2 regions of the Pseudoalteromonas sp. Z9A6 genome follow, and region 1 is predicted to be linked to the other one. Evidence: predicted binding sites of a transcription regulator. Region 1 holds the regulator's gene; the other holds the start of a gene.

Region 1 (4,570 bases):
GTGCACTTAGCAGCAAGAAGTAATTATTGCTGTTTAGTTAAAAAAAGCACCTTAGGGTGCTTTTTTTATGTCTAAAATTTACCACTTCTTATCTTATTTAGCTTGCTCGAGCTACATCACACCTTGCATAACTATTTCCTATTCTTATTCTGAGTATGCATAAACCTTTGCAGACAAATTGATAGATATTCTCTATATTTTAAATAGTACAAATTTTAACTAGGTTGATAAAAGTAGCTAACGTGGGCTTATCTGTTTTTAAAGTAGTGTAGTAGGCTGTTATTTTAAGTTTATGATGATACGTTAAACATACATTTTTTTAATATTTTAATAGACATAAACGCACCTCAAAACTTACTTTTTTGGTGAATTTTTATTTATCAAATGTTTATATAATCCTGCAAAGTTACTGAAAAACCTCTTAAAATTAAAGGATATAGCATATAACAGGATAGACCTGATATTGCTTGGAATTTAAAAATAATAAGGGTATCGTACCCCAAGACTCCACCTCTCACTTTAACTTAAATTGCAGGATACCATCGCGTTATGTCTGACTTTCGTGAACAAGCACTACATTATCACTCACATCCCGTACCTGGTAAAATTAGCATTGAGCTAACAAAACCAGCTGAAACAGTTCAAGACTTAGCCCTAGCTTATAGCCCAGGTGTCGCTGAGCCTGTACGTGAAATTGCCGCAGATCCTGCAAATGCATATAAATATACCGGTAAGGGTAACATGGTTGCGGTTATCACTAATGGTACTGCAATTTTGGGCTTGGGTAATTTAGGTCCTTTAGCGTCTAAACCAGTAATGGAAGGCAAGGCGTTATTGTTTAAACGTTTTGCAGGGCTTGATTCTATTGATATTGAAGTAAAGCACAAAACAACAGAAGACTTTATTAACACGGTTGCCAATATTGCTGACACATTCGGTGGTATTAACCTTGAAGATATTAAAGCACCAGAGTGTTTTGAAATTGAAAAAGCATTAATAGAGCGTTGTAGCATTCCTGTTTTTCATGACGACCAACACGGCACCGCCATTGTTACGGCTGCCGGCATGTTAAATGCGCTAGAAGTACAAGGTAAATCAATTGAAGATGCAATAATTGTATGTTTAGGTGCAGGCGCTGCTGCAGTTGCGTGTATGGAACTGTTAATTAAGTGTGGTGCACTGCGTGAACACATTTATATGCTTGACCGTAAAGGTGTTATTCATACTCGTCGCGATGATTTAAATGAATATAAACAGCTTTTTGCTAACAATACCGATAAACGCACATTGCAAGATGTAATTGCAGATGCTGATGTGTTTGTTGGTGTTTCGGGTCCTAATTTGTTAGCTGCCGAAGATTTAAAACTAATGGCAGAAAAGCCGATCGTGTTTGCATGTTCAAACCCAGATCCAGAGATCGATCCTGCACTTGCTCACGGCGCACGCAACGATTTAATTATGGCAACAGGGCGCTCTGATTACCCTAACCAGGTTAACAATGTTTTATGTTTTCCGTTTATTTTCCGTGGTGCACTTGATGTACGTGCAAGCGCGATTAACGATGAAATGAAAATTGCTGCAGTTGAGGCTATTCGTAGTATTGCCAAAGAGCCTGTACCTGCAGAAGTTTTAAAAGCCGCAGGCGTAGATAAGCTAGAGTTTGGTGCGCAGTACATTATTCCAAAACCAATGGATCCGCGTTTACTACCGCGTATAGCTAAAGCTGTAGCACTTGCTGCGGTTGAGTCGGGTGTTGCGCAAATTGACTTGCCGGAAAATTATATGGCGTAATATATAACGCTTAAACAAAAAAACCTCAGCAATGCTGAGGTTTTTTTATTAAAAAGGTAACGATTTATTCTTCGTTTAAAATAGGCACTTCTAAACCCATTTCTTGCATTATCTTTTTAACTTCTTCTGGTACTTTTTCTGCGTTGTCTTTACGTAGGTCATCGTCATTTGGTAAAGGTTGACCAGTAAAGGCATGCAAAAACGCCTCACATAGCAATTCACTATTTGTTGCATGGCGGAGGTTGTTGATTTGACGACGCGTACGCTCATCCGTTAAAACTTTTAATACATTTAGCGGGATCGAAACGGTGATCTTTTTAACTTGCTCTGATTTTTTCCCGTGTTCTGCGTATGGGTGAATATACTCACCATTCCATTTAGCCATAAGATGTATCGTTGCCTCAGATTATTAATTTCTCACACGGTATAAAAAGCGTGTAAATATGCGTGAAATTCTATCGATTTAAAAAAGATAGTCAAATAATAGATACCGATCTATCTTAATAAGCCTATTTGGGATGTAAAAATAAGCTCACTTTTGTGAGCTAAAATATGATACTAGCAAACGCCTTCCCTAAATTTAGCCATCTAGAGCTTTAAAATCCTTTGACTTATTAAAACGGATAACTTACTCTTTTAGACGTCTAAACATCCAAATTAATCAGGTGACGAATATGAGCGAAAAAAACAAAGCGACCATTGCTGTACGTAACGGCGTTGATGCTGATAAACATCATGGTGCAGTGGTGCCGCCAATTTATTTATCAACGACTTATTCGTTTGCCGACTTTGATACTAAGCGTGAGTATGATTATGGCCGCAGTGGTAACCCTAATCGTGATATTTTAGCAGAGACGCTTGCTAAGCTTGAAGGTGGCGCTCGTGGCATAATTACGGCCACTGGTATGGCTGCCGTGCATTTAGCTACTCAGCTACTTAACAGTGACGACACGTTAGTAATTCCACATGATTGTTATGGTGGTAGCTATCGTTTATTTACATCGTTACAAAAACGCGGACTATTGAAGCTTGAAGTATTAGATTTAACAAAAGAAGAAAGCCTTCAACAAATTTTAGCAATTAAACCTAAGCTTATTTGGATAGAGACTCCAAGTAACCCAGTACTTCGTTTAACCGATATTAAAGCGGTTACCGATGTTGCTAAGCAATGCGGTGCATTGGTTGCCGCAGATAACACGTTTTTGTCTCCTGCCTTACAAAACCCTATTAAGTTTGGTGTAGATATTGTGGTGCATTCAACTACTAAATATATTAACGGGCACTCAGATGTAGTGGGCGGCGCTGTTATTGCTGCAACACAAGAGCTTGGTGATGAGCTTGCTTGGTGGGCAAATAATATTGGTATTACGGGCGCCCCTTTTGATAGTTATTTAACGCTTCGTGGTCTACGTACTTTAAATGTGCGCTTAAGGCAGCACCAAGAAAATGCGCTAGCAATAGCTAAGTACCTTGAAAGCTCCAATTTTGTAAGCCAAGTTTACTATCCAGGACTTGAGTCACATCCTCAACATGAGCTTGCTAAAGCACAACAACTTGGCTTTGGTGGCATGGTTAGTTTTGATATTAAAGGCGATATAAACGACGCCGCAGCATTTTTAACTAGCCTTAAAACGTTTAGTTTAGCTGAGTCACTAGGTGGCGTAGAGAGTTTAATTTGTCACCCTGCAACTATGACGCACGCAGGTATGGAGGCAAAGGCACGTTTAGAAGCGGGTGTGGGCGATACGCTTATTCGTATTTCGGTTGGGATTGAAGATATACACGATTTAATAGCTGACTTTGAACGAGTATTTGAACTTGTAAAACCAGGGAAAAATAAAAATGTTGGCCGTGTAGGCAAAGGTGCTGGCACTTCTGGTGGAAACGTTAAATTAAGTGCAGCCCGTCCAGCGCTTTGGTAAGTAATACCAATCCGCAATAATACCTAATCAATTTGAGGGATTAAACCGCACGATAACATCGTTAAAAATTCCTAATATAGAACAACTAAATAACGAAATTTTTGCCTTGTTATCGATACGGTTTTTTACCTCAAAATAGACAACTTAATTAAGCGAATTGGTATAAATATGGTCAATTGTGTACATAAATTTGGTGGTTCAAGCTTAAGCTCTAGTGAGCGCTATCAAAGCGTAGCTAAAATAATTATTGGGCATACTCAGCCGGGTGACTGTGTTGTGGTATCTGCTGCAGGTAAGACTACAGATACACTTGTGTCGTTGTGGCAAAGTTATCAGCTGCAAGACACGCAAGCTGTCGCTGATATTTTACTGCAGTTAAATAACCATCAAAGCGATTTAATTGAGCAGTTATTACAAGCTGATTTAAAGCGCTGCGCACTTAAAACACTAAATACCGAGCTTAGTAATATTGCAGAACTTGCTCAAGCTGAGCAGCTAAAAGAGGCTGCGTTACTTGCGCATGGGGAACTGTGGTCAGCACGTTTACTCGCTACTTATTTACAGCAGTTAAATATTGAGGCGTGTGCTCAAGATGCCCGTAGTCTTTTTACCTTAAACGATGGTGAATTAATGCATGCGCAAAATGCGCAGCAATGTCGACAGTCAATTTTACCTAATAAGATAAATGTTGTTACTGGGTTTATTGCCGCCGATACGAAAGGTGAGACCGTAACACTTGGACGCAACGGTAGCGATTATAGTGCAACACTACTTGCAAATTACTGTAATGCTAAGCAAGTATGTATTTGGACCGATACACAGGGTGTGTTTAGCACTGATCCTCGAAAGGTAAAAAA
Region 2 (4,570 bases), on a different contig from region 1:
CCGCAGATGCTTGTTCAAGTTTTGCAGTAAGCGCATTTAAATCAACTTCTTGCTCAAAACCTGGGGCTTTATCAAGTGCCGACATAGTTAATGTGGTACGTGCGTTATCGGTAAAGTATTTATTAGCAACGGCTTTAATATCTGCGCTGGTAATGTTATCTGCCGATTTATACAGCTGGTTTATAACCTCAGGATCGCGCTCAAAATGCATGTAGCTGGCAAGGGTTGATGCAATCGCTTGCGACGAATCAAGACCATTAATAAAGCTGTATTTAAGATTCGATTTCAAATCACTCAGTTTTTGACCATCAACAAGTTCAGTGCGTGCTTTTGCATAAGTTCGGTTAATTGCATCGCGTGCAGTGACTAAATCGTCTGCGTTTTCTACTTTAACAAATACGTGTAATAAACCCGGATCTTTAGTCTCTGGGTTATAGGCAAACATTTGGCTGGCAATTTGTTTGTCGACCACTAGCTCTTGATATAAATCAGAGTTATTTGAAAAATAAAGCTGTGAGATTAAATCAAGCGCCGCTCTGTCTTTTTTAGCAGGCTCCCACGCAGCGCCTTTGTACGATACAAGCAACCAATGCCCTGGTAGTGCTTCATCTTGCTGGTGCAAATATTTTGGCGCTTGTTGAACAGGCTCAGCTTTAATATCGGCAACATAGTTACCTTTTTTCCAGCTACCCCAATGCTTTTTAACCATTGCCATTGTAGCTTTTGGCTCTACATCGCCCACAATAACAAGTGACACATACTCAGGCTTATAAAATTTAGCAAAAAACTCTTTTCCGTACGCCATTTGATCAGGCATGGCTTCTATGTCTTTAAAAAAGCCCATAGTGGTGTGTTTATACGTGTGCTTATCAAACGCTTCTTCGCGTACAGCGCTTAATAATTTACGAATTGGGCTCGCGTTGTTTTTTAAGTACTCACCTTTTACCGTTTGCGCTTCGGTTCTAAATTGCTCTTCGGTGTAGGTTAAGTTTTGAAAAATATCAGCTTCTAGCTCAAGTACTTTATCAAGATGCTGCTTTGAAAAGTTTAAATGGTAATTTGTGTAATCGTTTGTTGTATATGCGCGGTTATCAACACCTGAATTTTTTAATATGTCTGAGTACACATCTTCAGGGTATTTTTGTGAGCCTTTAAACATCATGTGTTCAAAAAAGTGAGCAAAGCCTGTTTTGCCCTCTTCAACTTCGTTACGCGACCCTACCGATACCGGAATTTGCAGCGACACTACATCAGGGTAATCGGTTTTAACAACCATGACACGTAAGCCGTTTTCTAGCTCTTCAATTAAGTAATCTTGTGAAAAAACACGGTCATCAGCTTTATTTACTTGTTCTTGTTGTGCTGTTGTTTGCGTGCTTTGGTTTTGTTGCATGGCGCAACCCGTTAACGCCAGTGATACCGCTAAGCTGGTTGCTAATAATTTAAATTTCATTGTTGTCCCTTTTTAAATTGAGCAAATTTGTTATCAGATTTAACTCTTTAATTATGCCCCAAAGCCAATAAATATAAGAGCCCCAAGGGAATTTATTATGTAAACAACTGTGTCAATTATAAATTATGGGAACAAGCACAATGAATAAACATCATGTTAGTTGAAAAACTTTCACTAAATAAATCTATCTAGACGTCTAAATGGCTGCTATATTAAATCCATCTAAACAAACTTAGCTGGAATGAGGATTATGGCTTTATCACTAAAAGAGAAGATAGTGGACACCAACCAAGGTGTTTATCTTATTGGTACTACCCCGCCTAAAATTGGCACCGATAAAGCGCAATTAAAAATCATTGCAGAAAAGCTATTAGGTCGCTTACACGAAATTGAATACGACGGCGTGATAATTTACGACATTCAAGACGAAAGCAGCCGCACTAATCAAGACCGCCCATTTGCGTTTAAACAAACCGTTGATCCGCGTGAATACAGCCATTTACTTCGTAATTTATCTGCACAAGATGTGATTACTTATAAAAGTGTGGCGCAGCGTGGCGTAGGCGAATTTAAAGATTGGCTAAGTAAAACTAAAAACGACTACGATTTACAAAATGTTGTTTTAGTAGGTAGCCCATCATCGATAGGCGATATAAAGCTAAGCCTGCCAGATGCGTATAAAGCATTGGCTGAGCAATCAGATGATTTCTTTTTAGGTGGCGTTACGATTGCTGAGCGCCATTCAAGTAAACGAAATGAGCACGAACGATTAATAGAAAAAACAGCACAAGGTTGTCAGTTTTTTATATCGCAAGCTGTTTACGACGCACAAGCTACTATAGAGCTAATTACTAGCTACGCACGTACATGTAAAGCACAAGGGATTACACCTCAACGTATTATATTAACGTTTACCCCGTGCGGCGGCGAAAAAACCTTAGACTTTATGCAATGGTTGGGTATCTCAGTGCCAGAGGCAACTAAATGGCGCATGCTTGATGCAGACAATACATTAAGCGAATCAGTCCGTATTTGCCGCGAAAACCTCGACTTAATACTTAAAAGCTGTGCGCATTTAGATGTACCGCTGGGCCTAAATATTGAAAGCTTAACAAACCGTAAAGAAGAAATTGACGCGTCAATTAACCTATACCGTTTATTAAAAGCCATTATGGAATTAAACCTTGCGGAAAAGCTAATAGCTTAAAGACTAGGTTAGAGCTAATTAACACCCTTCTTGGCAAGCCTAATGGCTTGCTTTTTTATGTCCGTTCTTTGAAAAATTAATTAATAAATACAAGTAAAAATTTGCAGCTTAAGCTATCCATGAAAGCTATTTTTGGTTATTACTCTCAAGCCTTTTTAAGGCAAACCCCATAGAGGAGCACATAACACCAAAAATTATTCCCTCATTAGATATAAATCTAATGCTAGGAAACGTTTCAAATAAGCTTATTATTGCTAAGGAAAAAATAAAACCTATCGCAGAAAAAACCAGCCAAGTTTGTGTGGCATGAGTCATGACGAACCTCCTTTTATTGTGCTTTTTTAGCGAGCTTGTACGCTTGTTTATTTTTATACATTGCGTGGTCTGCATCACTTAATAGCGCTTCAAAGGGCTGCTTTTGTTTATTAGTAAAACTATAACCAATACTAAGCGATAAATCGCAAACGTCTTCTTTGAGTAAGGCTTTTGAACACTCAGTCGAAATTTTATCCATGATGTAGTTAATTTTGCTTTTATCGCTTACTTGCATTACTGCAACAAACTCATCGCCACCTAAGCGCCCTACTATATCAGCATCTCTTAAATGCGTTTTTAGCGTATCTGCCAATATAATTAAGGCTTTGTCGCCCACTTCATGTCCGCAGGTGTCGTTTAATTTTTTAAAGTCGTTTATATCAATAAACAAACAACACACGTCAAAGCCTAAACGTAGCGCTAAGTTAAGTTTTTGCTGGGCTAATAAGTTAAGTGCTCGGCGGTTATAAATATTCGTTAATGAGTCTAACATGGCTATTTCGCGCATTTGCTCATAGCTATACACAAGCGCTAGGTCGTCTTCAATTAAATCGCGTAGTTGCTCTATGAGTTCAAAGTATTCATCGGTATAGCTTGTTTTTTTAGTGTCTTTTAAACATAGCGTGCCAAATACTTCGCCTTCAGGCCAATGAATAGGTAAACCTAGGTAGGATTCAACACCATCTTCAACTACTTCTGGTAGGGTGTTCCATGCATCGTTATTGCTTGCATCATTAACATATAAAATATTTTTAGTTTCAGCAACGTACCGACAAAACAGAGGTGTTTGAGGAGGGAGTATAGGATTGGTCTCAAAGTTAGATCCACCTTCGTTGCTTCTAATAACAACGCGATAGCCTTTGCTTGTTGCCTGAACTATATAACCAGACGGGGCTGAAAAAAGCCCCGTTATAAGGTCGATTGTTTTTTGCCATTTATGCAAAGATATTTGGCCATCAATACCAGAAAATGCCCATTGATCAATTTCAAACATTGCTTTACCTCGGCTATTTAGTAGCTCCAGTATAGGCAAGAAAGCAAAGTAAAAGCTATTATTTACGACGTCTACTTGGCTCTCTTTTACCAGTGATGCGTTTTTTATCGCGATCTTTTCGCGACTTGTTAGTATTTTTACGATTATCTTTTGGCTTTTTATTAGGATCTGGCTCGTAACCTTCTAACCACTGCGGCGTTAAACGCGTATCGAGTAGTACTTCAATTTCTTCTAGCAGCCATTGCTCATCAAGACTTACCAGCGACATAGCAAGTCCTTGTTCGCCAGCACGACCTGTACGGCCAATACGGTGCACGTAATCCTCGGCAATGTACGGTAGTTCAAAGTTAATTACGTATCTAAGTGTAGAAATATCTAAACCACGCGCAGCTACATCGGTTGCAACAAGTACGCGTGTAATACCTTCTTTAAAGTTTTGCAATGCACGGTCGCGTGCGCCTTGCGATTTGTCGCCATGGATTGATTCGGTTTTTAAACCGTCTTTACACATTTCTTTAGCAAGCTGATCAGCCATTTGTTTTGTGCGAGTAAAAATAAGCACTTGGCGCCAGTTTTTCATACCAATCATGTGCGATACAAG

The links. The regulator MetJ, encoded in region 1, represses methionine synthesis genes. The targets are predictions, from matches to a motif close to TAGACGTCTAGACGTCTA.
Region 2: GQR53_RS07595 (methylenetetrahydrofolate reductase) is a predicted target of MetJ. The motif match lies at 1,643-1,660, and genes of this name have one in related genera.

What each region holds. Positions count from the first base shown of each region.
Region 1 covers NZ_WTKZ01000005.1:71,116-75,685, forward strand. The annotation lists gene rpmE (50S ribosomal protein L31) at 1-23, shown strand, start outside; gene GQR53_RS03255 (malic enzyme-like NAD(P)-binding protein) at 550-1,791, shown strand; gene metJ (met regulon transcriptional regulator MetJ) at 1,856-2,176, opposite strand; gene metB (cystathionine gamma-synthase) at 2,466-3,713, shown strand; gene metL (bifunctional aspartate kinase/homoserine dehydrogenase II) at 3,882-4,570, shown strand, end outside.
Region 2 covers NZ_WTKZ01000013.1:75,506-80,075, reverse strand. The annotation lists gene GQR53_RS07600 (pitrilysin family protein) at 1-1,453, opposite strand, end outside; gene GQR53_RS07595 (methylenetetrahydrofolate reductase) at 1,704-2,660, shown strand; gene GQR53_RS07590 (hypothetical protein) at 2,787-2,975, opposite strand; gene GQR53_RS07585 (sensor domain-containing diguanylate cyclase) at 2,989-3,969, opposite strand; gene GQR53_RS07580 (DEAD/DEAH box helicase) at 4,028-4,570, opposite strand, start outside.